Regions from separate parts of the Deefgea piscis genome, predicted to be linked through region 1. Evidence: predicted binding sites of a transcription regulator. Region 1 holds the regulator's gene; each other region holds the start of a gene.

Region 1 (7,376 bases):
ACGGTGGTGTTAGGTAATGGCTGGCCGGGTATTTTGCTGCACGAAGCGATTGGCCATGGTTTAGAGGGTGACTTTAATCGCAAAGGCAGCTCGGCCTTTGCGGGAAAAATCGGCCAGCGCGTTGCTGCGCCCGGCGTTACGGTAGTGGATGATGGCACGATTGGTGATCGCCGTGGTTCGCTCAATGTCGATGATGAAGGCAATCCAACGCAGCGCACGGTATTGATTGAAGACGGTATTTTACAAGGCTATCTACAAGACAGTCTCAATGCTCGCCTAATGGGGCAACCGGTAACGGGCAATGGCCGCCGTGAAAGCTATGCGCATATCACCATGCCACGCATGACCAATACCTTGATGGAAAATGGCGATAAAGATCCGCAAGAAATTATTGCATCGATTAAGCGCGGACTGTATGCAGTGAACTTCGGTGGTGGTCAGGTGGATATTACCAGCGGCAAATTTGTGTTTTCTGCAGCTGAGGCATGGTGGGTCGAAGACGGGAAAATGCTGTACCCAGTAAAAGGCGCCACGCTGATTGGTAATGGTCCGGATGTGCTGACTAAAGTGTCGATGCTGGGTAATGATTTGTCGCTCGATCCAGGTGTAGGGACGTGCGGTAAAGATGGGCAAAGCGTGCCGGTCGGCGTGGGGCAACCCACAATGCGAATTGACGGTGGTTTAACAGTGGGTGGTACCGGGGGTTAAGATGGCATTGGTGATTCGTAAAATTGTCGCCGATGAATATCAGCGTGCCGCAGAGGTAGTGCAAACGACTTTTGCGCATTTGGCCGTGCAGTATCAGCCACCTGCTGGGGTGGCTACGTTTGCCCGCTTGTCGACTGCCGATGAAATTGCCAGTCGCGATGCGCGGCATTCGGTGACGTATATTGCCTTGATTCAAGATGTGATCATTGGTGTACTACAGGTAAGGTCATCACAGCATATCGCCATGTTGTTTGTGCTGCCTGAAATGCAAAGTCGCGGCGTTGGCCGCGCTTTAATTAAGGCTGCTGAGCAAGATGCACCGCTGCAAACGGTGAGCGCCAGTGTGAACAGTGTGATGGCGTATATGCGCTACGGCTTTATGCCTTGCGGTGCCGACCAAGTTAGCCCGTCAGGGATTCGTTTTGTACCGATGCAAAAAGGCTGAGTGCCGTGATTTATTCCGCAACCTTTATTTTTGACCCTAAACAATTTGACGAAGAATTTCATCAACTCGACCAGCAGATTGCTCAGGCCGCTAAGGAAACCGAGGGTTATTTGGGCGAGGAGGCTTGGCAAAATGTAGAGAGCGGACGGATTTGTAATGTTTATTATTGGCAATCTGAAGCGGGCTTAAAAGCGTTGATGCAGCATCCATTGCATTTGCAGGCAAAGGCGCGTTACGCGCAATGGCTGTCAGGTTATCAAGTCGTTATTGCACAAGTTATCAGGTCTTACGGTGACTCGTTAATCAGCCATCCGTGTGCTGCCAATTAGACTTAAAACACACTCAGAATTTCTTGACAGGCTTCGTTCATCTCATTGATCAAATTGGTGTATTGCGGGTCGTTGAGCTCGGTGGGAACAAAGGCCTCAGGCAGATCTTGTTTGTTGATTTCTTCCAGTCCACCGGCGAATAAATTGGCGACGTAAATTACATCAGTTAGGCGTCTTAATTGCGTGGTCGGTGGGCGAGGCAAGTCATTGTCTCTGACCGCTTCGATGATTTCTTCGGGTAGTGACAAGGTATCAAGCAGCACGGTGCCAATGCTGTCATGCCATTGCGCGACTAAATATTCCACGGTTTTAGGCCTTTCGAGTAGCTCTGGGTTTCTGCCTGCGCGATCGAGCATAAAAAAAGCGCCCAAATCGTGAACCAGTCCAGCTAAAAAAGCGACTTCTGGGTTAAGGCGCGGCGCGAGGTGTTTGCAAAGTACCCGCGCAATGGCTGCAGTTTTAAGGCTGTGTTGCCACCAAAGTCGAGATTGCGCTTCAAAGGGGGCGAGTTGTGCGGAACGAGATAGTTGATCCATTGCACAAGCCAGTGCTGCCGAACGTGCGACGCCCATTCCTAGTCGAATCACGGCATTTTCGATATTTACAATGGCGCGCCCTGAGGGATTGTAGCTAGCAGAATTGGCTAGCTTGAGCAGCTTGGTGGTGATGAGTGGGTCTTTTTCTACTTCGCTGGCGATTTTTTGTATCGAAGCATTGGGGTCTTTCATCGCCGCGCCAATTTGGATTGAAATATCAAAGCAAACAGGGAAAATCGTATTGCCATCGAGTTCTTTGGCAATATCCTCTAGCATCGCGAGGTATTGGTCTCTGAGCTCAGTGCTGGATTTGTTTTCAGTTGCTGTCATGGTCATGGAAAGTTGATGCTATTTTGTTGTTGAAGTACCTTAAGAATAGTATGTATTTAACTGAGTATTGCCTTCGCTGTAAAATAATGAGCGTATTCTCGCGCTCAGAATGTCTTATTTACAGTCTTTTTTGCATAAACCCCGTAAAATTGCGAATCTCGGCTTTTTTAGGAAATGTGCGTATGTCGCAAAATAAAATTATTCATGGGTTTCATGCTGTCACATCGCGCTTGCGGCGTTTTCCCGACTCGGTGCTAGAGGTTTACGTTAATAGTGAACGTAGCGACCCACGGATGAAAGATTTACTGAAAACCGTGAAATTACAAGATGTAAAACTGGTTCAAGTGGATGGTGCACGTTTGGATGGTATTGCTGGTCATGTACGTCATCAAGGTGTCGCGGCGCTGATTGATACTGAAAAAAGCTATTTGTCGATTGAAGATGTATTGGATGATTTAGATGAGCCACCGTTTTTATTGATTTTAGATGGGATTACCGATCCGCATAATTTGGGTGCCTGTCTGCGTGTCGCCGATGCCATGGGCGTACATGCGGTGATTGCACCTAAAGATAAATGTGTTGGCGTAACGGCGACAGTATCTAAAGTGGCTTGTGGTGCCGCTGAAGTCGTGCCGTATGTGATGGTGACTAATTTGGCGCGAACGATTCGCGACTTAAAAGAACGTGGCATTTGGGTGGTGGGTACTGCGGCCGATGGTCAGTGCGATTTGTTCCATTATGGCCAAACTGGGCCGATTGCTTGGGTGTTGGGTAATGAGGGTGAAGGCATGCGCCGTTTGACGCGTGAGCTTTGTGATAGTCTGGTATCGATTCCTATGTATGGTTCGGTAGAGAGTTTGAATGTGTCGGTAGCGGCAGGGATTGTCTTGTCTGAAAGCCGTCGTCAGCGGGTGATGGCCAAGTAAGTAGCAATCGCTGCGTTTGGTTTGAGTGTGTTTGACTGAAAGTTGGAATGATTAAATAGGTATTGCGATGCAGACTTTATACAATAAGCGCTGTATTGCAATACCTATTTTTTTGTGCTCAATTGGCTGGCGTGTATTGCGTGGGGATTTGCAAAATGAAGTTGGCTAATTGCTGTGCTGGCGAGGTATTGGTTTGGCTCCATGGGCCAAAATATTGGCGTTGTAGTGGAGAGTAGGGCTGGAAATCGTGTGCTGGCTGCTGGCTGAGAAACTCGCTGGCAAGCTGTTGTAGTACGATGGATTGTTGTTGCTGTTCACCCATTTGCTTGGCGAGCTCAGTAATGAACTCCGCTTGATTGAGCGGAATAGGCGTGGGTAGATTTGGGATTTTTTGCCAAAAAGCGGAGCTTTCTTTAGATGCGCTTTCAGTTATTGTTTGCCACGCGCGATGTGCAAAACTAGCGGCGCCAAAGTCACCAATATGTAGCCATCCATTGGCAATAGGGGCGAGTGCATCGAGTAAAGGGGCCGTGCTTTGTAGTGCCGTTAATGATCCCGCTGCGGCAAAGATAAAGCCGTATTCTGGTGCTTGTAATGCCGGTAGGGCCAGTAGTTCAATATCAGCTTGGAAGGTGTTGGGCGTTGCGTGGGGATTGGCTTGGACAAAGATCATTGCCGGCTGGGATTTGGTTTTGTCGCAAAACTGATAGTCAATTGTGGCGAAATGCTTGAGTCGATGTGCGAGCAATGCTTGTAGGGGTTGTGGCGCGACGATGGTGTAATGCATTGTAGCTCCATTGGGCTGCCGTTATGGGTTGGGCAGCCCGTGCGAGATTATTCGCCTTGGCAGTTGCTCAACAGCTTTTTCAAACTGTCACCATCAATGATTTCAATTAAGCGATTTTGAACTTTGATAAAGCCTTGATCTTGAAATTTTGACAGCGTTCGGCTAACGGTTTCAAGTTTGAGTCCGAGGTAGCTACCGATTTCTTCACGCGTCATCCGCAGATGAAAGCTAGTAGAAGAGTAGCCGCGAATAGCAAAACGTTGCGATAGGTTGAGCAAAAAAGCAGCTAGACGTTCTTCTGCCTTCATATTGCCCAATAGCAACATGACACCATGGTCGCGAACGATTTCTCGGCTCATCACTTTATATAAGTGGCGCTGCAAGAGTGGCACATCACCGGCTAATTCTTCAATCTCACCAAAGGGCAGTTCACACACTTCGCTGTCTTCGAGTGCGATGGCGTCGCAAGTATGAAAGTCTGAACTAATCGCGTCCATGCCCATTAATTCGCCCGACATATGAAAGCCGGTGACTTGTTCGCGGCCGTCTTCAGAAATCACGCTGGCTTTAAAAAATCCAACGCGAATGGCAAAGAGCGATTTAAAGGGTTCACCAGCACGGTAAAGTGCTTCACCGCGTTTGATCGGTCGAGCTTGCGTGATAATGGCATCGAGCTCTTGCATTTCTTCGGGGTTCAGTCCGATAGGGAGGCAAAGTTCACGCAAGCTGCAGTTAGAACATGATTGACGAAGGTGGCGAGGTGTCAGTTCGCGGATTTGAATATTTTGAATCATATAAGGCTCGATGTACGCTTGAATGATAATTTCAGCAGCTGTTGTAAAGCAAAACCAGCTATCTATAAAGAGGGATGTTATATTTTATCTGATTTAGATCAAACTTTATTCTGCAGGTCCATCTTATCCTGCGACCAAAGCAAAGTTACTGGGAAAGATCATGATCTCGAAAAAAATAAACATTACTGCGCCAGCTATTGATTTCGATCGTGAGTTAATTGTGCGTTACGATGGCAAAGGCCCTCGATATACCTCCTACCCAACTGCGGATCGATTTGTCGCTGGTCTTAGCCAAGAGGCGCATTCGGCCTGCTTAAGTCAGCGCATGCCTGGCGCCTTGTCGATGCCTTTGTCATTGTACTTCCATTTGCCGTTCTGTAATACGATATGTTACTACTGCGGTTGTAATAAAATTATTACTAAAGATCAGTCTAAAGCCGATGAATATCTCGATTATCTCACGCAAGAGATAAAGATGTACGGTGATTTGTTGCCGAATCGACCTAAAGTGAGTCAATTGCACTTAGGTGGCGGCACGCCGACCTTTTTGTCGCATGCCCAGCTGCAGCGTTTGATGGATGTGGTTAATGCCCATTTCACTTTATTAGAAACTGGCGAATATTCCATTGAAATTGACCCTCGTAAAGTCGGTGAAGAGACAATTAAGCATTTGGCTCAATTGGGCTTTAACCGAATGAGTGTGGGTATTCAAGATTTTAATCCCGAGGTGCAGATTGCGGTGAATCGCGTGCAGTCAGAGGAAGAAACTCGCACGGTGATTGAAGCGGCTAGAATGCATGGCTTTCGCTCAGTCAGCGTTGATTTGATTTATGGTTTGCCAAAACAAACTGCGGAGTCGCTAGCAGAAACGATTGATCGCGTGCTGTTGCTCAAGCCAGATCGTATTGCGCTATATAACTACGCGCATTTGCCTGAGCGCTTTATGCCGCAGCGCCGAATTAATGCGGATGAGTTGCCGTCTGCAGAAGTGAAGCTCGATATTTTACAAAATTCAATCGAGCAATTAACTCAGGCCGGTTATGTCTTAATTGGCATGGATCACTTTGCGCTACCCAATGATGATCTGGCGGTTGCGCAGCGTCGTGGTCGCTTGCAACGAAATTTCCAAGGATATTCAACGCATGCCGATTGTGATTTGCTGGCATTTGGCGTGTCTTCGATTGGTAAGGTTGGCGCGAACTACTACCAAAATGTAAAAACTTTAGAAGAATATTACGCCAAGCTAGCAGTAAACGAATTTCCGATTGAGCGTGGCCTAACTATGAATCGGGATGATGCGCTGCGCCGCGCGGTGATTCAGGCCTTGATGTGTCAGTTTGAATTGTTTTTTCAAACGTTTGAAGCCAGTTATATGATTGATTTTAGTGATTACTTTGCTGAAGAGCTTGAGTTGCTAAAACCTTTGGCCGCAGATGGCTTATTGGTCTTGGAAGTGGATTCCATCGTAGTAACCCCGAAGGGGCGGATGTTAATTCGTTCGATTGCGATGGTGTTTGATGCGTATTTACGGACAAAAGCAACTAAAGCAAGGTATTCTCAACTGATTTAATGGCTTGTGGCGCGGTATGCTGGAATTAGATTGGCTGGCTTTGTTTTTAGCAGGTTTACTTGGTGGTGGTCATTGCGCAGGGATGTGCGGTGGTATTGTCGGGGCGTTTAGTGCCAATTTACCCAAAGGCCCAAGGTTGCTGTATGACTTGGGCTTTAATTTTGGCCGTTTGGCTGGGTATGTTGTTATCGGCGGCATATTAGGTGGCATCGCGAGCTTTACTGCGCTGGGTCAGTTGCAGGCATTAAAATCAATTTTGTTTATTTTGGCCAATATATTGCTCATTGTTTTGGGCTTATATATTGCAGGGTGGTCGTTGTGGCTCACTCAAATTGAAAAAATAGGCCAGCCGCTTTGGCGGGCAATTCAACCGATTTTACGGCGATTTTTGCCGATTCGTTCAGTCTGGCATACACCATTGATTGGTTTTTTATGGGGCTGGATTCCTTGTGGGCTGGTTTATACCGCCAGCTTGGCTGCGCTATCAACGGCATCGGCATTCAAGGGTGGGGCGGTGATGTTGGCGTTTGGTTTGGGAACGCTGCCTAATTTGTTGTTGATGGGTTTTTTTGCCGCACGTTTTATGCGGGTATTAAATTACCCGGGCGTTCGCTCCAGCTTTGGTTTGTTGATTGTGGCCTTTGGGTTATATCGACTGTTTAGCTTGATTTGATTTTTGGGTTTGAAAAAAACGCCGCGGTGAATGCGGCGCTTTTGTTATTTCTTAGTGATCTGGGGTGTAAGAATCGTCGGTTTGGCTTGGGGTTCCGTGTCTGGATAGTCTCGGCTGTAATGTAGGCCGCGGCTTTCTTTTCTGGCCATAGCGCAGCGAACGATGAGCTCGGCAGTAATCACCAGATTACGTAATTCAATCAAGTCGTTTGAAACGCGAAAATTGCGATAAAACTCATGAATTTCGCTTTTGAGTAATTCAATCCGGTGGAGTGCGCG
Region 2 (7,376 bases), 1.7 Mb from region 1:
AACTACCGGCACTCAACCGATTGCAGGACCTTCTAAATGATTGTGCGCAAGAATGTCCAAATCAGGTCATTGGCACAGCAACCAATGGTATGAGTGCGCTACCGCAAATTGCTGAGCATGACATTGATGTGGTGATTTTAGATATCCAAATGCCGCAAATGAGTGGAATTGAGGTGGCTAAAAAACTAATGCATTTAGCAAAACCACCAGCAGTTATTTTTGCAACTGCATTTGAAGATTATGGCGTTGCTGCATTTGATGTACGTGCGGTTGATTATTTACTCAAGCCAATACGACAAGATCGTCTTCTTACAGCATTAAAACGAGTCGTAGAACAAAAACAACAACATCATATACCAAGCAACAATCAAACTATCGAAGGTGCACGTAGTCATTTCAGTGTGACTGAACGCGGACGCGTTCACTTAATTCCTGTGAGTGAAGCTCGCTTTTTAAAAGCAGAACAAAAATACATCACACTACGTACTCGTGACCGTGAATACTTACTTGAAGATTCGTTAACTAAGCTAGAAGATGAATTTGGATCAAAATTTGTCCGAATACATCGCAATTGCTTAGTCTCTCGCGATAATATCGCTGGATTCGAACGCGAAGTGCAAACTGGGGGCGAAGCGCATTGGGTTGTGATATTACGTGATGTGCCAGAGCGATTACCTGTGAGTCGTCGCCAACAACATATTATTAAAGACTTCAAAAAAGGTCATGATGGATAATTTTAGTATCAATACCCCTTCATTATTATTTCCTGCTATTTCCTTGTTAATGCTGGCGTATACCAATCGATTTTTAACTATTTCAAGTATTATTCGTCAGCTTTATGATCATCACCGCAGTAATCCGCATGATAATATTTTGCGTCAGTTAGCTAATTTAAGAAAACGAGTATGGCTTATTCGTTATATGCAAGCTTTTGGTATTACTAGTTTATTACTGTGTATTATTTCAATGATTTTTATGGCCATAAACTTAGATCAGTTAGCGCAGGGATTATTTGTTGCTAGTTTAATATTAATGATAGGATCATTAATATTATGCTTACAAGAAGTCATGGTATCAGATTCAGCATTAAAAATTTTATTGTCTGATATTGAAGATGAAATAAAAAATCCTAAAAAATAACTATAAAAAACGGGCTAAAGCCCGTTTTTTATTATGCTAACAAAGCTAAAATCCACATTGCTGCTAAATTAAATAAACAGACTAATTGTGCTGCACTACCTAAATCCTTAGCCCTTTTGGCTAAATCATGTTTAGCTAAAGAAGTATGATCAACAGCCGCTTCAATCGCTGAATTTAGCAATTCAACTATCATAGTAACTAAATGGCTTGCAACAATAATCGCATGAGCCCATGCCGGCATAGCAAGGAAAAAAGATAATGGAATACCAACAATCGCTAACAAACTGACTTGACGAAAGGCCGCTTCATTTATCCAACCTGCTTTTAATCCATCAATTGAATAACCTAATGCATTTAATACTCGTTTTACGCCTGTTTTACCTTTAAAGGGGCTTTCGCTCACTCTTTCTCTCCCGTTAAGATTCAAATACATCAACATAACAAATATAGCTAGTTAATAAAGCTACTGGTAATGCAATAATTAAACCTAAAAACATTGGCAATATTGCTAAAAATAAAAATACACCGCCAATCATAGACATGATTAAGATTGGTTGCCAATTTCTCCAAAAAGCTAGAAATGATAACTTCATTGCCTCATTAGCTTTCATTCCTTGCAACATCACTAAAGTTGGGGCATAAAAATAAGCACTATAAACAATTAAAAAAGCAAATAATACAACGATTAACAAAGGCCAAATTACACCAATCTGCTCAATAATTTGAATGTTTTTATTGATCGAAAGAAAACCAAAAAAAGACGATATTGCAAATAGCACAGTCATCAATACCATAACAAATATGGTACCGAACATATATAAAACACCAACTTTTATTAATTCAAAAAATCTTAATTTAAATCCTGAAAACAAATCAATTAATTCTGGTATTTCTCCATCTGCTTGTTTTTTTGCCGACCACATAATACCACCTAAAAAAACCGGCCCAAGCAAAGTAGAAATAAACCCACCAATTACAGGTAAGAAAGCAATACCAAAAAATAGCGCCACAAAAACGCCACAAATACTAATCCAGATTGTTGGTGCTTGTTTAAATAATTTAAATGCATTCACAATCCAATACCAACCTTGTATTGCGGGTATTTTTTTTGGTTCAATACTTACATCGATTACATTATCTTGTTCTAACATACTTATTACCTGGTTAAAAAAGGTTAATCCCCACATCCTAACTGAAATTAGATCTTTTTTAAGCCTGTATCTTGCCAGATAAAGATGAAGCTCACATGAAAAAGCCGCTGAAATCAGCGGCTTTTTTATTAAAATACTATAAATTTATGCGATGCAAGCCAATGCTTGGCGAGCAATCATTAGTTCTTCATTCGTTGGAATCACATAAACTGCGATTTTACTATCAGCTAAAGAAATGCGGCGTGGTTCACTAGAGCGTACCGCATTTGCCGCTTCATCAAGCTCAACACCTAACCAACGCAATTGATGACAAACTGCTTTACGTGTATTTGCATCATTTTCACCAATACCAGCAGTAAATACTAAAGCATCAATACCACCGATCGCCGCAGCTAAAGAAGCAGCTTCTCGAACTACACTGCTTGCAAAGTAATCAACTGCTAATTTTGCACGTGGCGAATCTGAATTTTCTAGATCACGCATATCGCTAGAGAAACCTGACAAACCAAGCAGACCAGATTCTTTGTATAGCAAGGTTTCAATTTGTTTTGCATCCATTTTTAAATGGTTCATCAAATGCAATACAACACCCGCATCAATACGTCCACAACGAGTACCCATTGGCAAACCATCTAATGCAGTAAAGCCCATCGTTGTTAATTGGCAGCGACCGCCAAGTAAACCAGCCATTGAAGAACCGTTACCTAAATGAGCAACGACAGTACGACCTTCTGCGGCACGAGTATCAATTTCTGGCAATACGCTGGCAATATATTCATATGACAAGCCATGGAAGCCATAACGACGAATGCCTTCTTTTTGTGAGAATTCATACGGTAGTGCAAATAATTGGTTTAATTCAGGTTGAGTCGTGTGAAATGCAGTATCAAAACAAGTGACTTGCGGCACATTTGGCAATAATTCTTCAAGGACACGAATTGGTGTGATGTTATGTGGTTCATGCAAAGGTGCCAAAGGAATCAAAGCTTCTAAACCAGCAATCACTTCTGGTGTCACAAGTTCAGGTTTTGAATAAGTGGTTCCACCATGAACTACACGATGGCCAATAACTGCAATTGAACGTCCTTCAATGCGTGATTCCAACCAGTTGAGCATATAGCGTAAAGCATAGTCGTGATTTTTTGGCGCATCACTAGGTAATGTTTCATTGGCTACTTTATTATCAGCTGCATCTTTTGCACTAAATTTTGGTTCTACATACAAACCTTCCATTTGGCCTTTAAATAAGACGATAGGATCAGCTGCGCTAGTCTCAAATAATGAAAATTTAATACTTGAAGAACCTGCATTGATAACTAAAACTAATTCACTCATTTTTTACTCCAAATTAAAAAATAACGAAGGGTATTGATCTATAAACCTAGTAAATCAAGACCTTGAAGGCCATACTACTTAAACTAATTTTAAAAAATTATTAAATATAAACATATAGAAACTTAATTATGCAAATAGTTATTAAGTTGCATCATATTATGATTTTGTATAGTTCATATAAATTCTTACAGCATAAATTGCAATTTTATTGTAAGTTACTTACATTTCTTGATTGCGCAAAATAGTACTTCTTAAAATATGTAAGGTTTAATCCAGATTTACAGCGAACTACAGTCACTTACTTATTATGACGTGTAGTTTGGCAAACACTTGTAGGCTATGCAAAGTAAATTGTGGCATATCAGTAGTGATATGAAGCTTTAAAATCAACCTTATCTATTTGTTTTTATTCAATATTTTTAAACAAAGCTATTCTTTTTATCATTAAGTTAGCACTTGATTCATCATTTTTATTAGCAGTTAGCTCTACAATTACGGTAAATTTTACATAAATTGAAAGTTTAAACTTGATGAATGTATGTGCTTAGCTTCTGATATTGATCTAGTTTTTACTTGATTTTTAAAAGATGTCGTTTGCATAACTCATAAAATTAACAGCATTATAAACCGTGAAAATTATAATAACTTGGTTAATATCAAGGTCTTGAAGGTCATCGTTAAAAATGAATACTAATTACACTACGCATCTTATTTGTGCTCCGGATTTATCAGATGCTTTTAAAGTAACTAATATTAATATTAAATTAGGTGAATTTGTACATAAAAATGAATTGCTAATATCCTTAACTAAAAACAATGAACATATTTATATTAATGCAATTGAGGATGGTCAAATTAGTTATTTATTTATTAAAATTGGTGATGATATTAATAGCGGTGATTTATTATTATCAATGGAAATTGAAGAATTGCCAACTGGGTTTTTAGATATTGCAGATCAATCTGGTTACAAAGATTCAACACAAATAGATATTGAAAATTCATTATTGATAATACCTTCTGCAGCAAGTTTAGCTTCTCGTTTAGGTGTTGATTTAAGTTTAGTAACTCCAAATTGTATAACTGGTTATATAGGTAATGAAGAAGTTGAATTATTTGTTAAGCATGAATTATTAAAATTACAGCAGTTGAGGAAATTATTAGCATAGCTTGTCTGTTTCAAAATATGTATTTGGTATTTCACTTTGGATTGATGTTTGTTGGTTGCAAGTTTTAAGTCATTGATTTTTATAGCTTAAATTTAAAATTGTTTATAAGTTATTGATTTATATATGTTTTTAGATCTCCCGAATTTTAAGGTGATCATGTTTTGAAGCGTTTGTTTTTTATATATATATTGATAAGTAAAAGATAGTAGTAATAGATAAGGATCAGAAATTCTGTGGATAACTCGATAAACCTATATTTATCAACATTTTAAGTTATCCACATGGGTGCTGATAGTCCTTGTTCCTGCTGTGGATAATATGTGTTGAGTTTTAGCTTTGATCTGTGGGTAACACTTATCCACATTGATCGTGGACTTCCCCACATTTTAAGTGATTGATTTGTATAGGGTTGTGTGAATAAGCGTATAATCGCGGCTTTTATTGGGGGTGTTTGATGGCAATTCAGTGGTTTCCGGGTCATATGCATGTGGCGCAGAAGAAAGTGGCAGAGACAATGGCCAAGGTGGATATGGTGATTGAAATCGTGGATGCACGTATGCCCTTGTCCAGTAGTAACCCAATGATTGAGAAGTTGCGTTTGCATCGGCAACGTCCAGCTTTAAAAATTATCAATAAAACAGATTTGGCTGATCCTAAGTTAAGTCAGTTATGGTTGAACTATTTCCGCCAGCAAGCTGGTACTGAAGCCTTGTTGATGGGCGAAGACAACAAGCAAGCGGCTATTAAACAGATCGCTGTCTTGTGCAAAAAATTAGCACCGTTTCGTAATGATGCTGAAAAGCCGTTGCGAGCGATGATTTTGGGCATCCCTAACGTTGGTAAGTCGACTTTATTAAATACGCTGGCGAAGCGAAAAGTGGCGCGTGTTGCAGATACCCCCGGTGTTACTAAGTCTCAGCAGCGGATTGAAACGCTTGATGGGGTTATTTTGTATGACACGCCAGGATTAATGTGGCCTAAAGTTGAGCATGAACCTTCAGGTTTTCGCTTGGCTTTGGGCGGCTCAATTGGTCGCAATGCGTATGATGAAATTTTGGTGGCTTATTTTGCGATTGAAACTTTACGTGAGCGCTACCCTAAAGAATTGATGGCACGCTATAAATTGAGTAGTTTGGATGGTAGTGTGGATGAGTTGTTTAATTTGATTGGTCGTAAACGTGGCGCTTTGATGGCTGGTGGTGTGATTGATGAACAAAAAACAGCTGATTTAATTATCACGGATTACCGTAGCAAAGCGATTGGTCGAATGACTTTAGAAGTACCTGATGACTTTATCGGGGTTGATTTAGGTTCGGGGGATGATCTTCCTGACGAACTTGAAACTGAAGATGAAGATTGATTTGTATTCGTTGGCACTGATGTACTTGCTGAATGTAACATCACATAATATGTAACTCGGCATGCATTATCTAGCTTTGGTGTAGGTATATCGCTGTAGATCTTTATTTTAAAGGGTTTTGTCTGTATACCTATATGTAAGTTTAATAATTTATTGAATTTGTATCGAGATGCATAATCAATATTTTTACTTTTTTGTCGCTGCATGACGTCAAAATTGCGATTGATAGGAAATCAAAAATGGATGTAGAGCTTGGTCATTTGGAAGGCAAGGTCTTGCAATTAGTGAACTTATGCCGTGAATTACGCACTGAAAATCAAGAACTTAGAGCCAATTTGCAATTGGCTCAAGAAGAAAATCAAAGCTTAAACACTAAATTAGTTGGCGCAAAAGACAAAGTGAATGCGATTTTGGCTAAATTACCTGAGGATGGCGTATGACTGATGCCGTGAAGTTGTTGGATATTTCAATCATGGGACGTGAGTTTCGTGTGGCTTGTCCTGCGCATGAAGAAGAAACCTTACTTCAAGCTGTGCAACTTCTCGACGCACGGATGCATGAAATTCGCACTGCTGGTAAGGTCATTGGTATCGAGAAGATCGCAATGATGACGGCTTTAAATATGACGCACGAGTTTTTAACGGCAAAGGTTGAAGGTGGCTTTGACTTTAGTGATTTTCAGCGTAAAATCGGTAACATCAGTTCAACGATCGACGCAGTTTTACAGGAATAATTTAATTATTTTGAACTGCGCCGTGATGCAAGTTAGCTTTCCTGCGGTGTTCGCGACGGTTCTAAATCTTTGAACCGATAAGCTGTATAGCACGTTTGCCAGTCATCTAGACGCCTGTTGTGAGCGTTCCTTGAGAATGCACCTGATGGCATCTGACCGGCAACAACTTGAACCATGGGTTCAAGATGCGAACCGAAACGGCACTGTGGGAAGCCCTCATTTTTTGTGATTACTCAAAAAACTCAATTACGTCGTGATCTTCGGCAACGCCGAACTGCGATATCTAAAATACAGCGACAAGCTGCTGCTTGGGCTGTAACTCATTATCCGCAAATTTTACAAAAACTTCGTCGTGGCAAAAAAATTGCATTATATGTGCCTGTTGGCAGTGAGTTTTCTGCTTGGCCATTAATTTTTTTAGCACTGCAACGTGGTTGCTTAGTCTATTTGCCGGTTGTACCTAAAGTGGGTCGACGATTAAATTTTGT
Region 3 (7,376 bases), 260 kb from region 1:
GCCAGTAATGAGCCGACAAAAAACAGTCGATTCCACAGTGGCTGATGATGGGCTCGCGCTTTAACGCGAAAATCAAACGCTACGCCGCGCAAAATCAAACCCAATAACATCAGCGCCACCGGTAAATACAGCGCGGTTAAAATAATGCCGTGTGCTAAAGGAAAGGCCACCAGTAACAGGCCCACACCCAGTACGAGCCAGGTTTCATTGGCATCCCAAAACGGGCCGATCGACGCGATCATTTTGTCTTTTTCTTTGGTATCGGTTTCTAGCTCAAGCAAAATGCCTACGCCAAGATCATACCCATCTAAAACGACATAGGCGAACATCGACACCACCATCAAGCCAGCAAAAATCACCGGCAGCCAGTAGGCCAAATCAATTGTGCTCAACATGATTATTGCTCCTGAGCAGGGTGGCCTGCTTTCTTAGCGAGGTAAAACACCACCGAAATATAAGAAACGAGTAAGAAGGCGTACAGCGTAAGGTACATGATTAAGGTGCTTAAAATCATGCCGCCGCCAACGTTGGACGCGGCATCGCTGGTTTTAAGTACGCCATACACCAGCCAAGGTTGACGACCAATTTCAGTCACATACCAGCCAGCTACGGTGGCGACCCAGCCGCTAAACGTCATGCCAATCAAAAGCTTGCACACCATAGGCGACAAGGTTTTGCCGCCGCGCAATTGCCATGCCGCGAGCCAGCTCACCAAGAGCATTAACATGCCCACGCCAACCATCACGCGGAAACTCCAAAATACTTTGGCCACCGGTGGGTGATCTGCAAATTCGCTAATGCCTTGCAATTCACCATTCAGATCGTGCGTTAAGATCAAGCTGGCGAGTTTTGGAATCGCAATCGCGTAATCATTGCTTTGGGTTGCTGCATTCGGTAGTGCAAACAAAGTCAGCGGTGCACCGCGTTCGGTATGCCAAATGCCTTCAATGGCGGCGATTTTGGCCGGTTGATGTTTGAGCGTATTTATGCCGTGCATATCGCCGATCAAAATTTGCAGTGGAATCAATGCCGCAGCAAGAAAAACACCGGTTTTGAGTGACGCCATAATGCTGGCGTCCCGCTGGCCTTTAAGCCAGCGAAAAGCAGATACGCCCGCGAGTAAAAACGCTACCGTCAGGCCCGACGCGACTAGCATATGGCTTAGGTGATACGGCATTGAAGGATTAAAAATAATCGCTAACCAATCGGTGGCATGTGCTTGGCCGTTAATCATTTCAAAGCCAACTGGCGTTTGCATCCAAGAATTGAGCACGATAATCCAGAAGGCCGACAGCGTAGTGCCACCGGCAACCAAGACTGTGGCCAGCGTATGAATTCGATTGCTAACTTTTTTCTGGCCAAACAACATGATGCCCAAGAACGTCGCCTCAAGGAAAAACGCCGTTAGTACTTCATACGCCAACAGTGGCCCCGCAATATTGCCGACGGTTTTCATAAAGCCCGGCCAGTTGGTGCCAAATTGAAAACTCATCGTAATGCCGGTCACTACGCCCAACGCAAAAGTCAGCGCGAAGATCTTGACCCAAAAGCCATAGGCATCCAGCCATTTTTGCTCGCCAGTGGCATTAAAGCGCAGTTTAAAAAACAGCAGTGCCCAGCCCATAGCGATGCTAATCGTTGGAAATAAAATATGAAAAGTGATATTGGCGGCAAATTGAATTCGCGCTAATACAATCGGGTCGAGTAGACCGGTGGCTTCGGGCAGCATGGTGATTCCTTACTCTTTCTCGCTGGCGCGAGGGAATGATAATTTCTGTTTAAACTCTAAAAACTTTTGCACTTGAGCGCCCAGCGTCATCAATTTTTTTAGTGTTTCAACGTCTAATTTTTGAATGTCGCTAAACCAGCTAGTGGTTAGGTCAATCAAATCGTGCATTTGGCCCATTCGGGCTTGTGCATGGCGCTCGGCTTCGTTGGCTGGCGTTTCCATCAGTGCTTCGCGTAGCATCGACAAAGTCGGTTCAACCTCGCGTTTTTTTCTTTCGTCCGCTAGCGTTTTAAAAATCGCCCAAACGTCTTCGGGTGTTGAATAGTATTCGCGGCGATCCCCCGGAAAATGCTGCAATTTCACCAGTCGCCAAGACTCCAACTCTTTCAATCCCATGCTGACATTTGAGCGGGAAAAACCCAGTGCCTCGGCCATTTCATCGGCGTTGAGTGGCTTTTCGCTGACAAACAGCAGGGCGTACATTTGTCCAACGGTGCGATTAATGCCCCAGCGGCTACCCATTTCACCAAAGTGCAGCACAAACGATTGAATCAAAGGAGTGAGGTTCATGTATGTTTTGAATTTTCAGTAATTTGTGAAATTTGATGTAAATCATATTCTGCTCAGAAAAATATTGCAATCTAGAAAATCAATTTCGGCCGACGGATGCTGGCTAAGATATTGTTTTAATGTCGTAACTTGCGCGGCACTATTTTCAAAATAAGCAATAGTCATATTCCAGAAAGGTGGCTACGTGGTGTTTACGTTACAATGCCCGCCATTCAAGGTGATTGATCGTGTAAGCGATTAATTTAAACGGGAAACAGGTTTAAAACCTGTGCTGCCCCTGCAACGGTAATTCAGTGTGGATACATCACTAAGCACAGCGCATTAATCGATGCGTTTGGCTTGAGCCACTGCCCAAATGGCGGGAAGGCGATGTATTTTTCTGATTAGCCCGGAGACCGGCCTTGTTGCTCGCAATTGAGCGAGATTGACGCACTGGCAGGGACGCCGTGGCGGAATGGTCTTTGTCGTTGATGCGATGGTGATGTGTTCTGCGCGGTTTCCTGTTTTTAATATGCAATATGCAACGGGCGTATTGCCGGAGACCTAAATGAATACCAGCATTAGCAAAACATACCTATTGATTTTGTCGGCCTTAGCCACCATTCCTGCGATGGCCGAAGTCACCCAGCTCGACGACGTAGTCGTGACCGCAACGCGCATTGCGCAGCCACTGCGTGAAGTGGTCGGTGATGTCACCGTACTCGATCGTGAAGCCATTGCCGCACAAGGCAATTCAAGCTTACAAGAAGTTTTATCACGCCAACCTGGCATTCAAATTAGTAATTTGGGCGGCCCGGGTAAATCGACTTCGGTTTACTTACGCGGCGCCAATAATTCGCAAACCTTGGTGTTGATCGACGGGATTAATTTTGGCTCGGCCACACTGGGCGGCGCATCGCTGCAAAATATTCCATTAGATCAAATTGAGCGGGTTGAAATTTTACGCGGCCCAGCCGCCAGCTTATATGGTAGCGGCGCGATTGGCGGCGTGATTCAGATTTTTACGCGCCAAGGCAAGGCTCAATCGAGTGTTGAAATCGGTTATGGCAATCACAATACCGTCGATGCCAAAGCGACTTTAGCCGGTGGGGATGACGCAACGCGCTATTCAATCACTGCGGCGCATTTTAAAACCGACGGCGTCAACGCCATCGTGAATCCCAAAAACAGCAATTACAATCCTGATCAAGACGGTTATGAAAATAACAGTTTGTCGCTGGCGGCCCAGCATAAAATCAACGCTCAGCATGCTTTTGGCGTAAGCGCTTTGGGTGCTTGGGGTGAAAATCATTACGACGGCTCAATCAGTAATGCTGCGTTTAAACCCGTCGCGCAAAGCTACGATTATCGCGACAAATCGTTTAATGGTAGCGCCAATGTTTGGTCAAAAAACCAATGGAACGACATCTGGACTAGCCATTTAAAAGCCGGTACCAGTATCGATGAGGGCCGCAACTACACCCCATTCTCGGCGACGAATTATCAAGACAAAGTCAGCAAAATCAAAACCCAGCAAAGCTTATTGTCGTGGGTGAATGATGTGTCGATTTTGGGCGGTACAGTGCAAGTGGGCGCTGAAACGCTAGGGCAAAAAGTCACTAGCGACACCAATTACAGCGTCAATCATCGCCGGATTAATAGCCTGTTGGCGGGTTATTTGGTGACGGTGTCAGATGTAACGCTGCAATTAAATGGTCGTAGCGACGACAATTCGCAATACGGCCGTAACAACACCGGTACGCTGGGTTTGGCTTGGCAAATGAACGACGATTGGTCGCTCGGTACCACGATGGGTACGGCATTTAAAGCACCAAGCTTTAATGATTTGTATTGGCCAGGTTCAGGTAATCCAAACGTTAAGCCTGAAGAATCTAATAGCAAGGAAGTGTTTGTTCGCTTTGCCAATAATCGCTTCCAAAGCTCGTTGACTGTGTATGAAAATAAAGTTACCAATTTGATTGAATGGACACCGACGCCGTCGGGCCTGTGGCAGCCGAGCAATATTGGTACTGCTAAATTAGGTGGCGCAACGCTGACTGCCGATTGGCAATATGCAGGGTATATCGCTGGCGCGAGCTACGATTACCTCGATGCTAAAGATACCTCGACAGGTGCCAATAAAGGCCGTCAATTAGCGCGCCGCGCTAAGCACGCTGGCGTGGCGTATGTGGGTTTACAAACGCCAGTGTGGATGGCGCGCCTTGAAATGCAGGCGCAAGGCCAGCGTTTTGATGATGCTGCCAATAAGAAAGTCTTGGCTGGCTACGCGTTGACTAATTTGGCAGCGAGCTATCAGATTGATAAAGATTGGTCGCTACACGCCCGCGTGAACAATCTATTTAATCGTGATTACCAAATGGCCACCGATTACGGCAATTTGGGAATCAATGGCATTGTCAGCGTGCGCTGGCAGCCTAAGTAAGTATGTTGTGGCTTAACCCCGTAGGTCTATTGGCTGCATTGTGCATCGCGCTGCTGCTCGAGTGCTGCTGGGGTGAGCCACGTCGCTACCATCCTTTAGTTGGCTTTGGCCGACTCGCCACTGGGCTAGCGCAGCGACTCAATCGCGGTGCTGGCTTGGTGCTTCGCGGCGGTTTGGCTTGGCTGATTTTAGTCGGCGGCGCGCTGGGCGTGTTTATTGGGCTGCGCTGGCAAGTTATGCAATATTCGCCGCTGTTGGCGTATGCCCTTGATGCGTGGGCTTTGTGGTTTTCGCTAGGCGCAAACAGTTTATTGGCGCATGTGGCGGCGATTGGCACGCCGTTAATGGCTGGCGATTTACCTTTGGCACGCGCGCAATTGCAAAAAATTGTCAGCCGCGATTGCCAAGCGCTCGATGAATCTCAAGTTGCCGCTGGCGCGGTGGAGTCGTGTTTAGAAAACGGTGCGGATGCGATTTTTGCCAGTTTGTTTTATTTCATACTGTTGGGCGGCGCGGGCGCGCTCTTACATCGTTTGGCCAATACCTTGGATGCGATGTGGGGCTACAAAACGCCAAAATGGCGGCACTTTGGTCGCTGTGCTGCGCGCATGGATGATCTGTTTAATTGGGTGCCCGCGCGATTATGTGCAGTGTCTTACGCTTTGCTGGGGCAAACCCGATTGGCGTTGACGGCGTGGCGACAGCAAGCACCGCAGTGGGATAGTCCCAATGCCGGCCCGGTGATGGCCGCCGGTGCTGGCGCTTTGGGTATTCGCTTAGGCGGTGCTGCGCCATATCATGGCCAGATTGAGCTGCGGCCTGAATTAGGTTTTGGCCCACTAGCGAGCGCGCCAGATATCGCGCGCAGCATTGAGCTCATTCAAGCCACGCTGGCGTGGTGGTTGGGAGTGATGGTGGTGGTTTTATTGTTCACGATGGTGGTGATGCATAGTGGCTGATTTCAAACAAGACCGACCATGCCACGCTGCGCCACGGCATGGTGGCAATTTATTGGCAGTACAAGCGCGTTTTGGTGGCGGCGACGCCGATTGGCTCGATTGCTCGACTGGAATTTCGCCTTACAGTTATCCTTTACCCGCGATGCCCGAATCGGTCGCGCAGCGATTGCCGCAAATTAGCGCTGAGTTTTGGGCGGTGCTTAAAGGCTATTACGGCAGTGCGCAGTGTTTGCCGGTGGCCGGATCGCAAGCGGCGATTGTGGCTTTGCCGCAGTTGCGTGCGCCTTGCCGCGTGGGCGTTTTGCGTTTGTCGTATGCCGAGCATGCTTGGCGTTGGCAACAGGCTGGGCATACGGTGATTTTGCTGGCGCGAAACGAGATCGATGCCGCGCTCGATACGCTGGATGTGCTGATTTTAGTTAATCCCAACAATCCCGATGGTCAGCGCTGGACGGCGCAGCAATTATTGGCGATGCACGCCAAATTGGCCGCGCGCGGCGCTTGGTTAATTGTTGATGAAGCGTTTATTGATGTCGATGCTGCAGAGAGTGTGTGTCAAGCTGCGAGCCAGAATAATCGCTCTGGCCTGATTGTTTTGCGCGGCATTGGTAAGTTTTTTGGTTTGGCGGGCTTACGTTTGGGCTTTGTTTTTGCCGATAAAAAGATTTTAGCGGCCTTGGCTGAATATATCGGCCCATGGGCGGTAAGCGGCCCCGCGCTATGGGCTGGGCAATTGGCCTTAGCCGATGAGGCTTGGCAGCAAATGCAGCGCTCACGTTTGCTGCAAGAAGCACAAAGTTTAAAAGCGCATTTAATCGCTCAAGGCTTGACCCCGTGTGGTGATCATCCGCTGATGCAGTTTTGTGTGGTCGATCAAATTGATCAATGGGGGTATGCGCTGGCAGCCAATGGAATATATGCTCGGGTGTTCAATACCCAAGATGTCGGTGTTAATGCGCTGCGTTTTGGTGCGTTAACGCTGCAGCAACATGCTGAGTTTGCGCAGCGTTTGGCGCGCGCCGCAGCGCAAGTTCAATCGACTTAGGATGTACCATGCTAGGCCCACAAAAAATTGCGTGTTTAAGTAGCGAAACCGTTGAAGTGCTGTATGCCTTGGGGCAACAGCATCGCATTGTCGGGATATCGGCTTTTTCGCGCCACCCGGCTGGTGTGACTAAAAATCATCCGATTATTTGCGGGTTTTCTAGCGCCAAAGTCGAGAAAATCTTGGCAGTTGAACCCGATTTGATTTTGGCGTATTCAAGCTTACAAGGCGAGATGGTCAAAGAGTGTGTGCTGGCGGGGTATGAAGTGCTGTTTTTTAATCAACGCAGCATCGCCGGTATTTTTAAGATGATTCGCACCTTGGGTTTATTGCTCGATTGCGTTGAGCGCGCCAATGCCTTAATTGCTGAGTTAAATGCGCAGATTGCTGCCGCCAAATTCGCTGCGACGCACTTTGCATGGCGGCCCAAAGTGTATTTCGAAGAATGGCATACGCCGCTGTATACCGGTATTTGCTGGGTGTCGGAGCTGATCGAGATTGCCGGTGGCGATGATATTTTTGCCGAGATTGCGCCTAAAGTGCGCGCTAAAGATCGCACCGTGACGCCAGAGCAAGTGATCGCAGGCGCGCCAGATTTAATTCTCGGTAGTTGGTGTGGCCAAGCTTTTGAGCCGAAAAGCGTAACAGCGC
Region 4 (7,376 bases), 960 kb from region 1:
GTGACCGAGATGTTGCGCTCAGTGAAAGGCGAAGTAGTTTCGTCGACGTTTGATGAGCCAGCGACACGCCATGTGCAAGTCGCTGAGATGGTGATTGAAAAAGCGAAACGTTTGGTAGAGCACAAAAAAGACGTGGTGATTTTGCTTGATTCGATTACCCGGTTAGCGCGTGCGTATAATACGGTCGTTCCGTCATCAGGCAAGGTGTTAACCGGCGGGGTTGATGCCAATGCTTTACAGCGACCAAAACGTTTCTTTGGTGCCGCTCGAAATATTGAAGAAGGTGGTAGTTTAACCATTATCGCGACGGCTTTGGTAGATACCGGTAGTCGTATGGACGATGTGATCTACGAAGAATTTAAAGGTACGGGTAATAACGAGATTCAACTTGATCGCCGAATGGCAGAAAAGCGAATTTTCCCTTCGATTAATATCAATAAATCAAGCACGCGCCGTGAAGAACTCCTGATCAAGCCAGAGCAGTTGCAGCGTATTTGGGTGTTACGTAAATTACTTTACCCGATGGACGATCTGGAAGCGATGGAGTTTTTGATGGATAAACTCAAGTCGACAAAAACGAATTTAGATTTTTTTGACTCGATGCGTCGTTAATTCTTGCAGATTGGGGATTGTTTTGCGATAATCCCATGCTTTGCAGCGTCGGCAAAACCCCGGCGCCCGATAACCTAAGGAAAAAATCATGAAAGCTGGTATCCACCCTAATTACGAAGAAATCAACGTGACTTGCTCTTGCGGCAATGCATTTAAAACTGAGTCTACTTTATGCAAAGACTTGCACGTTGAGGTTTGTGCTGAATGCCATCCATTCTACACTGGCAAGCAAAAAATCGTTGATACGGCAGGCCGTATTGAGAAATTCAATTCTAAATTTGCTCGTTTCACGCGCTAATTTAGATTTAGAAATAAAAAAAGGCAGCTTTTCAGCTGCCTTTTTTTATTGGTTTATGCCAAAATTATTTCGAATAAATTGATTGAATATGACATGCTGACCTATCAAGCGAATCTAAAATCGGCACCCCAAGCAGGGCAAACTCAAGATAAACCTTGGCTTTTGTTGTTACTTTGTTTGTTCTGGCTTATCCCCGGGCTCGTTGGGCATGACCCTTGGAAGCCTGATGAAAATACCAGTATGGCCATTGTGGCCTATTTTATGCGCCATTCCAATTGGACTATTGCGTCGATTGCTGAGATTCCACAATTTAGCCAAGCGCCACTTTATTATTGGGTGGCCACGCTATTGGCCAATGCTTTGTCTTGGTTTGGTATTGCCGCCCACGATGCTGCTCGATTAAGTACTGGCTTATGGATGGGGCTGGGTATGTGGGGAACGGGCTTGGCTGCTCGTGACTTGTTTGGTCGACGCTTTGGCCGTATGGCCGTTATTATTTTATTGGGTTGCTTGGGCTTACCTTTGTGGGGGCATCATGTGTCACCTGCGGTCGTGGTGTTGGCTGCATTTGCTTGGCTGGCCTATGCCTTGACCTTGGCGATGAAGCGCCCATTGCGCGCTGGTGTGATCTTGGCGTTGGTGTTTTTAGTGTTGTTGACTGGCGCTAGTTGGGCCGATGCATTATTAGCAGTCTGCATCTCATCGCTTTTATTGCTGTTTTCGCAGTGGCGAAAAATGAGTTATCTGGTAACGCTGGTTACTGCGCTCATTATTGCATTGCCTTTTGCTGCGTTGTGGGGCTATTCGCTGCAAAATATCTCCGGTGAATTATTTCAAACTTGGTGGCGTTATTATGCGTGGGGTGTTTTTGGTGGCGCGCGCTCATTTGCAATTGGACATGAATTTGGTTTTTTACCTGCAGTTTTAGTGTGGTTTGCTTGGCCTGCATTGCCACTTGCGGCATGGTCGATTTACTTATTTCGACATGAAATGCTGCAGCCGCGCTGGCAATTATTATTAACCATGTTGATTGCCCAGCTTGGATTTATTGTTTTGTCGGGTAAGACTAGTGAAGCATTGATCTTGCCGCTTTTGGTGACCTTGGCTTTGATTGCAAGTGCTGGTGTTGATGAGCTAAGGCGAGGGGCAGCAGCAGCATTAAATTGGTTTAGCTTGCTCACTTTGGGTCTGGCGGCAATCTTCGTGTGGATGGCTTGGCTGGCTTTAGCGACTGGATTTCCTGTGGGCTTGGGCGACTACTTGCAAAAATACAGCTCGGCGCCAATGCCTGCATTAGGCTTGGGTTTGGTATTTGCTATCGTTGTCACCCTGCTATGGGGGCGCATGTTGTTTCGTAAGCGGCCAATTGGTCGGCGTGCCTTAGTCAATTGGACTTGTGGCTTAACGCTGGTAATTGGTTTGATGGTTGGCTTGTTTCAGACGTGGATCGATGCTGGTAAGTCGTATCGTCCAGTTGCTGCAGGTTTGGTTAAAGCTATGAAGCCTTATCCACAGGCTTGCATTGATGTTTCTCAGCTATCAAAAGATCCGATCGCGGCGATGGTTTATTTTACTGATCTTCAGTTTGATGCGAGGGCGGGGAATCATTGTTCATTTACATTGCTACAAAATGAAGCCAAACAGAATGCTAAAGATTTTATTTGGACCGGACATCGCTTGGGTGAACATCGCGAGGTTTTTTCGCTTTACTCGCGCTGATTTGTCTTTGCATTCTGCAGAATAAAATAATGCCGAGTTCTAATTTAACTCGGCATTATTGATTGGGGTGACAAAAATCGAGCAATTTAAACTTGATCTTGTTTGGAATTTTGTTCGGCAATTTCAGCATTGATATGGCGCTGCACATAAATATAGAGATAAATCGCCATGGCAATGATAAAGCCGATAGTAAAAAGGCTCAATATACCGATGGTTGAAGTTAGGATATTGGCAAGCGGGGTATTTTCCATAGTGTTCTCCTAGTGATGAACACTATCTAATCTTATTGTCTTGTCATTGATGTTGATAAGGGTCAAATGTGGCTTGTTTTGATTGGATTTTCTCGACAAGCCACAATTTTTACCACAACTTACTTGGCAAATTAGTCACGGAAATTTTGGTATTGCAAAGGAAAATCGCTGATCGATTGGCGCATTAAAGCAATAACACCTTGCAGGGCATCGCGATCTTTACCGGTGATGCGGACTTCATCGCCTTGAATCGCCGCTTGCACTTTCAGTTTTGAATCTTTAATGATGCGAATGATTTTTTTGGCTAATTCTTGGTCAATACCATCTTTGATGGTTAGCGTTTGTTTGACTTTATTACCCGATACTTTTTGCACATCGCCTTGTTCTAGGCGTTTGCTGCTATCGGCTTCTTTTTTCTCTAGGGCTGGGAAAACAATATCTTTAATTTGATCGAGTTGAAAATCTGAATCACCGTGTAAAGTGATGAGTTTATCTTTCTCGTTCAGTTCAACTTTGGCACTGGTGCCTTTAAAGTCGTAACGATTAATAATGGTTTTTGCCGCCACATCAATCGCATTTTTTAGCGCGACCATATCGGTGGCAGAGGTAATGTCGAAAGAAGGCATATTAAGGCTCGCAGGATGATGAATAAATAAAATAGGTTTTAAATTCAAGTGAATCAAGTCTTGATTCACTTGAAACATGCAATGAATTAGGCGAAATGACAAACGTAATGCAGCGTTTCGATGGTTTCAATATCAAAGCTTGAGTTCGCTGGAACGCTGAAAGATTGACCAGCAGAGTATGTTGTTGCAGTGCTTTCGTTCGCTAGTTTAACTGAGCATACCCCAGCAACAATTTCCATGATTTCAGCTGCGCCGGTATTAAAAGTCAGTGCGGACGGTTGAATAACACCGATGGTTTTTTTGCTGCCATCGGCAAACAAAACAGTATGGCTGACACATTTGCCATCAAAATAGACATTGCCTTGCTTTAAAACAGAAACTTGATCAAATTGGCTCATAGTGACTTCCTTGGTAAGCAGTTTATTTGAGTAATACTTTCGATAGAATTTCTTTGGCAATAAAACCGAGCATGCCAAAGCCAAGCACAAAGAACAGCACAATGGTGCCGTATTTGCCTGCTTTTGATTCTTTGGCAAGATTGTAAATGATAAAACCCATATAGATGATTAAAGCACTGCATAAAATGGTCACCGAAAGCGTGGTGAATTGTTCTTCATCCATTGCTAAGAAGGCATCTAGCATTTGTTATCTCGATTAGGGGAATGCAAACGGCTCAGAATTTTCCGAGCCGTTAAGTCGATAAGTAATTGTGTTACCTTGTTGTACTACTTATTGCATCTACGCCGTACTCCGTTTGAAGAAAGATCGGCGTAGTCGACAACCATTATTTTTGATTTAAACGGCCGGCAATTCGCATCCGTAAGGCGTTCAATTTAATAAAGCCACCGGCATCGACTTGATTGTAAGCGCCGCCGTCATCATCAAAAGTGGCGATATTCATATCAAATAGTGAGTTGGTTTTTGAGTCGCGACTCACCACAATCACATTGCCTTTATACAATTTCACACGCACCCAGCCATTAACGGTTGCTTGCGTTGCGTCGATCAATGTTTGCAGTACTTTGCGCTCAGGGGCCCACCAGAAACCGTTGTAAATCATGCTGGCGTAACGCGGCATGAGATCGTCTTTCAAATGTGCCACTTCGCGATCGAGCGTGATCGACTCAATCGCGCGATGTGCTTTCAGAATGATGGTGCCGCCAGGTGTTTCGTAGCAACCGCGTGATTTCATACCGACGTATCGGTTTTCAACCAAGTCCAAACGGCCAATACCGTGTTTGCCGCCCAGTTCATTCAGTTTGGTTAACACCGTCGCTGGTGACATGCGAACGCCATTGAGTGCCACGATATCACCTTTTTCAAATTCAATATCGAGGTATTCAGCCGCATCTGGTGCGGCTTCTGGGCTCACGCTCCAACGCCACATGGTTTCTTCAGCTTCTGCTGATGGATTTTCGAGGTGACGGCCTTCAAAGCTGATGTGTAGCAAGTTAGCGTCCATCGAGTACGGCGCGCCGCCATTTTTGTGTTTCATATCTACTGGGATATTGTTTTTTTCTGCGTAGGCCAGCAGTTTTTCGCGTGACAACAAATCCCATTCACGCCAAGGCGCAATCACTTTAACGTCGGGTTTTAGGCCGTAGTAACCCAATTCGAAACGAACTTGATCGTTGCCTTTGCCTGTTGCGCCATGCGATACCGCATCGGCATTGGTTTGATTGGCGATTTCAATTTGGCGTTTGGCAATCAATGGACGGGCAATCGATGTGCCAAGTAGGTATTCACCTTCGTACACGGTGTTGGCACGGAACATTGGGAAAACAAAGTCACGAACAAATTCTTCGCGTAAGTCATCGATAAAAATATTTTCTGGCTTAATCCCAAATTGCAGCGCTTTTTGGCGGGCAGGTTCTAGCTCTTCACCTTGGCCGAGATCGGCAGTAAAGGTAACGACTTCACATTGATAAGTGTCTTGCAGCCATTTCAAAATCACAGAAGTATCAAGGCCGCCGGAATAAGCGAGAACTACTTTATTAATATCGGACATACATATTGCCTTAGTCTTTAGTTCAAGAAAGATAATTGCTCAATCAGTTCAGTGCGAGGCGCAAGCCAAAGCTGACAAACAAAGTGCCTACTAATTTATTTAACAAGGTTTTCAGCCAGATTTTAGCTGAAAGTCGGCGTGCTAGGCTGCTACCGACCAAGATTAAAGTGGTCAAATAGCTGATGCTGACCAATTGCACGATGAGCCCGAGCGCGGCAAAAGTATGCCAAACGTGTGGGTAATTCGGGTTCACAAACTGCGGAAAAAACGCCATAAAAAATAAAATGGCTTTTACATTCACGAGTGAAATACCCAGCGCAGAGCGAAAGGCTTTTTTTGCCGAGTGTTCAGGGTGGCTAGCCTCAGGGGTATCTTTCTGAGACTTAGCAAATAAAGCGCGTATACCGATATACGTCAGATAGGCAGCGCCTAAATAACGCACGATATCAAAGGCAATGGGGTTGGCTTTCATTAAAGAAGCCACCCCTAAACTCGCCGCCAGCATCAAAATTAAATCGCCCACCACAATGCCCGCAGCAGCCGCAAAGCCAGCTTTGCGACCACGGGTACTGGCCATGGTGAGCGCAAATAATGAATTAGGGCCTGGTACTAAAATAATCAGTACCGTTCCCAATACATACGCCCAAAGATCGGTGATGCCTAACATTTAGTCGTTCACGCGGCCAAGTAGTAAAAATTCAATCACGGCTTTTTGGGTATGCATGCGATTTTCTGCTTCTTGCCAAACCACCGATTGCGGGCCGTCAATCACTTCGGGGTCGACTTCCTCGCCGCGATGCGCAGGTAAACAATGCATAAATAGCGCATTGGGCTTGGCTTGCTGCATTAAGCTTTCGGAAACTTTGTAATTAATAAAATCTTTTTTACGCTGCAGGGTTTCGCGCTCATAGCCCATCGATGTACACACGTCGGTGGTCACAATATCAGCACCAATGGCAGCTAAATAAGGGTCATTAAAGGTTTCGAAGTTGTCAGTACTGTAGCTTTCACCATCAAGGACGGTCATTTCATAGCCGCGTGGACAGGCCAAATTGAGTTTGAAGTTAAAGATTTTTGCCGCTTGTAGCCAAGTGCGGCTGATATTATTACTGTCACCAATCCAGCAAACGGTTTTCCCTTCAATCGAGCCATGATGTTCGATATAAGTGAAAATATCCGCCATGATTTGGCAAGGATGGTATTCATTGGTTAAGCCGTTGATAACTGGTACTAATGAGTTTTCGGCAAAGCGATCAATAATGCTTTGCTCAAAAGTTCGGACCATGACGATATCGACCATTCGGCTCATGACTTTAGCGACATCTTCGATCGGTTCGCCGCGCCCGAGTTGCGTGTCTTTAGATTGCAAGAACATCGCATGGCCGCCCAGTTGATACATACCTGCTTCAAAAGAAACGCGTGTTCGAGTGGATGATTTCTCAAAAATCATTCCCAAGACTTTGCCAGGTAGTGGCTGGTAAAGCGCACCTGATTTGAGACGAGCTTTTAATTTGGCCGTGCGTTCAAAGAGGTATTGATATTCTTCTAGAGTAAAGTCGCTGAACTTGAGGTAGTGGCGCATCAGATTTTGTCCTGGTCGATTAGCACTTAGCATGTGACCAAATGGCTGAAAAAACGAACATTATTCAATGTTTTTCCCCATAAAGGCAAGTCATTTGCGGGATCTGTTGGCTGTGTACTTATTCAGCATGGCGCTACATTTTCATGAGCTGGAGTCTAAGTGGAGTGTTATACTGATGTCAGTTCTCGAATTAAATAAAGCATTCGCCCACATGATCTGCAATCCCTACGAAATCATTATTCAAGGCATTACCAGTAACGGGCGCGAATTTCGCCCTAGC

Evidence for each region. The regulator FNR, encoded in region 1, switches genes on or off when oxygen is low (the NO sensors DNR and NnrR bind a similar motif). The targets are predictions, from matches to a motif close to TTGATNNNNATCAA.
Region 2: a site for FNR is predicted at 4,273-4,286, ahead of K4H25_RS01680 (biotin/lipoyl-containing protein). Genes of this name have one in related genera too.
Region 3: a site for FNR is predicted at 2,332-2,345, ahead of K4H25_RS09145 (GbsR/MarR family transcriptional regulator). Genes of this name have one in related genera too.
Region 4: a site for FNR is predicted at 2,933-2,946, ahead of K4H25_RS05960 (DUF3149 domain-containing protein). Genes of this name have one in related genera too.

The regions. Positions count from the first base shown of each region.
Region 1 is NZ_CP081149.1:2,231,557-2,238,932, reverse strand. Features, by position in the region: gene tldD (metalloprotease TldD) at 1-708, shown strand, start outside; gene K4H25_RS10375 (GNAT family N-acetyltransferase) at 710-1,153, shown strand; gene K4H25_RS10370 (antibiotic biosynthesis monooxygenase family protein) at 1,159-1,482, shown strand; gene K4H25_RS10365 (HDOD domain-containing protein) at 1,485-2,354, opposite strand; gene rlmB (23S rRNA (guanosine(2251)-2'-O)-methyltransferase RlmB) at 2,531-3,274, shown strand; gene K4H25_RS10355 (hypothetical protein) at 3,393-4,061, opposite strand; gene fnr (fumarate/nitrate reduction transcriptional regulator Fnr) at 4,109-4,855, opposite strand; gene hemN (oxygen-independent coproporphyrinogen III oxidase) at 5,016-6,425, shown strand; gene K4H25_RS10340 (sulfite exporter TauE/SafE family protein) at 6,442-7,098, shown strand; gene nadB (L-aspartate oxidase) at 7,143-7,376, opposite strand, start outside.
Region 2 is NZ_CP081149.1:347,258-354,633, forward strand. Features, by position in the region: gene K4H25_RS01655 (LytR/AlgR family response regulator transcription factor) at 1-734, shown strand, start outside; gene K4H25_RS01660 (DUF2721 domain-containing protein) at 724-1,140, shown strand; gene K4H25_RS01665 (diacylglycerol kinase) at 1,172-1,573, opposite strand; gene K4H25_RS01670 (BPSS1780 family membrane protein) at 1,557-2,291, opposite strand; gene K4H25_RS01675 (acetate/propionate family kinase) at 2,436-3,626, opposite strand; gene K4H25_RS01680 (biotin/lipoyl-containing protein) at 4,310-4,795, shown strand; gene ylqF (ribosome biogenesis GTPase YlqF) at 5,250-6,155, shown strand; gene K4H25_RS01690 (hypothetical protein) at 6,395-6,595, shown strand; gene K4H25_RS01695 (cell division protein ZapA) at 6,592-6,888, shown strand; RNA gene ssrS (6S RNA) at 6,924-7,104, shown strand; gene K4H25_RS01705 (5-formyltetrahydrofolate cyclo-ligase) at 7,114-7,376, shown strand, end outside.
Region 3 is NZ_CP081149.1:1,966,767-1,974,142, forward strand. Features, by position in the region: gene K4H25_RS09135 (cytochrome d ubiquinol oxidase subunit II) at 1-395, opposite strand, end outside; gene K4H25_RS09140 (cytochrome ubiquinol oxidase subunit I) at 398-1,729, opposite strand; gene K4H25_RS09145 (GbsR/MarR family transcriptional regulator) at 1,739-2,299, opposite strand; cobalamin riboswitch at 2,498-2,717, shown strand; gene K4H25_RS16950 (hypothetical protein) at 2,724-2,846, shown strand; gene K4H25_RS09150 (TonB-dependent receptor domain-containing protein) at 2,847-4,721, shown strand; gene cbiB (adenosylcobinamide-phosphate synthase CbiB) at 4,724-5,680, shown strand; gene cobD (threonine-phosphate decarboxylase CobD) at 5,673-6,725, shown strand; gene K4H25_RS09165 (ABC transporter substrate-binding protein) at 6,734-7,376, shown strand, end outside.
Region 4 is NZ_CP081149.1:1,276,444-1,283,819, forward strand. Features, by position in the region: gene rho (transcription termination factor Rho) at 1-612, shown strand, start outside; gene rpmE (50S ribosomal protein L31) at 701-910, shown strand; gene K4H25_RS05955 (ArnT family glycosyltransferase) at 1,004-2,629, shown strand; gene K4H25_RS05960 (DUF3149 domain-containing protein) at 2,716-2,880, opposite strand; gene K4H25_RS05965 (YajQ family cyclic di-GMP-binding protein) at 3,012-3,575, opposite strand; gene ppnP (pyrimidine/purine nucleoside phosphorylase) at 3,593-3,904, opposite strand; gene K4H25_RS05975 (DUF2788 domain-containing protein) at 3,927-4,127, opposite strand; gene K4H25_RS05980 (argininosuccinate synthase) at 4,291-5,514, opposite strand; gene leuE (leucine efflux protein LeuE) at 5,558-6,181, opposite strand; gene argF (ornithine carbamoyltransferase) at 6,182-7,096, opposite strand; partial or broken gene K4H25_RS05995 (DUF3579 domain-containing protein) at 7,308-7,376, shown strand, end outside.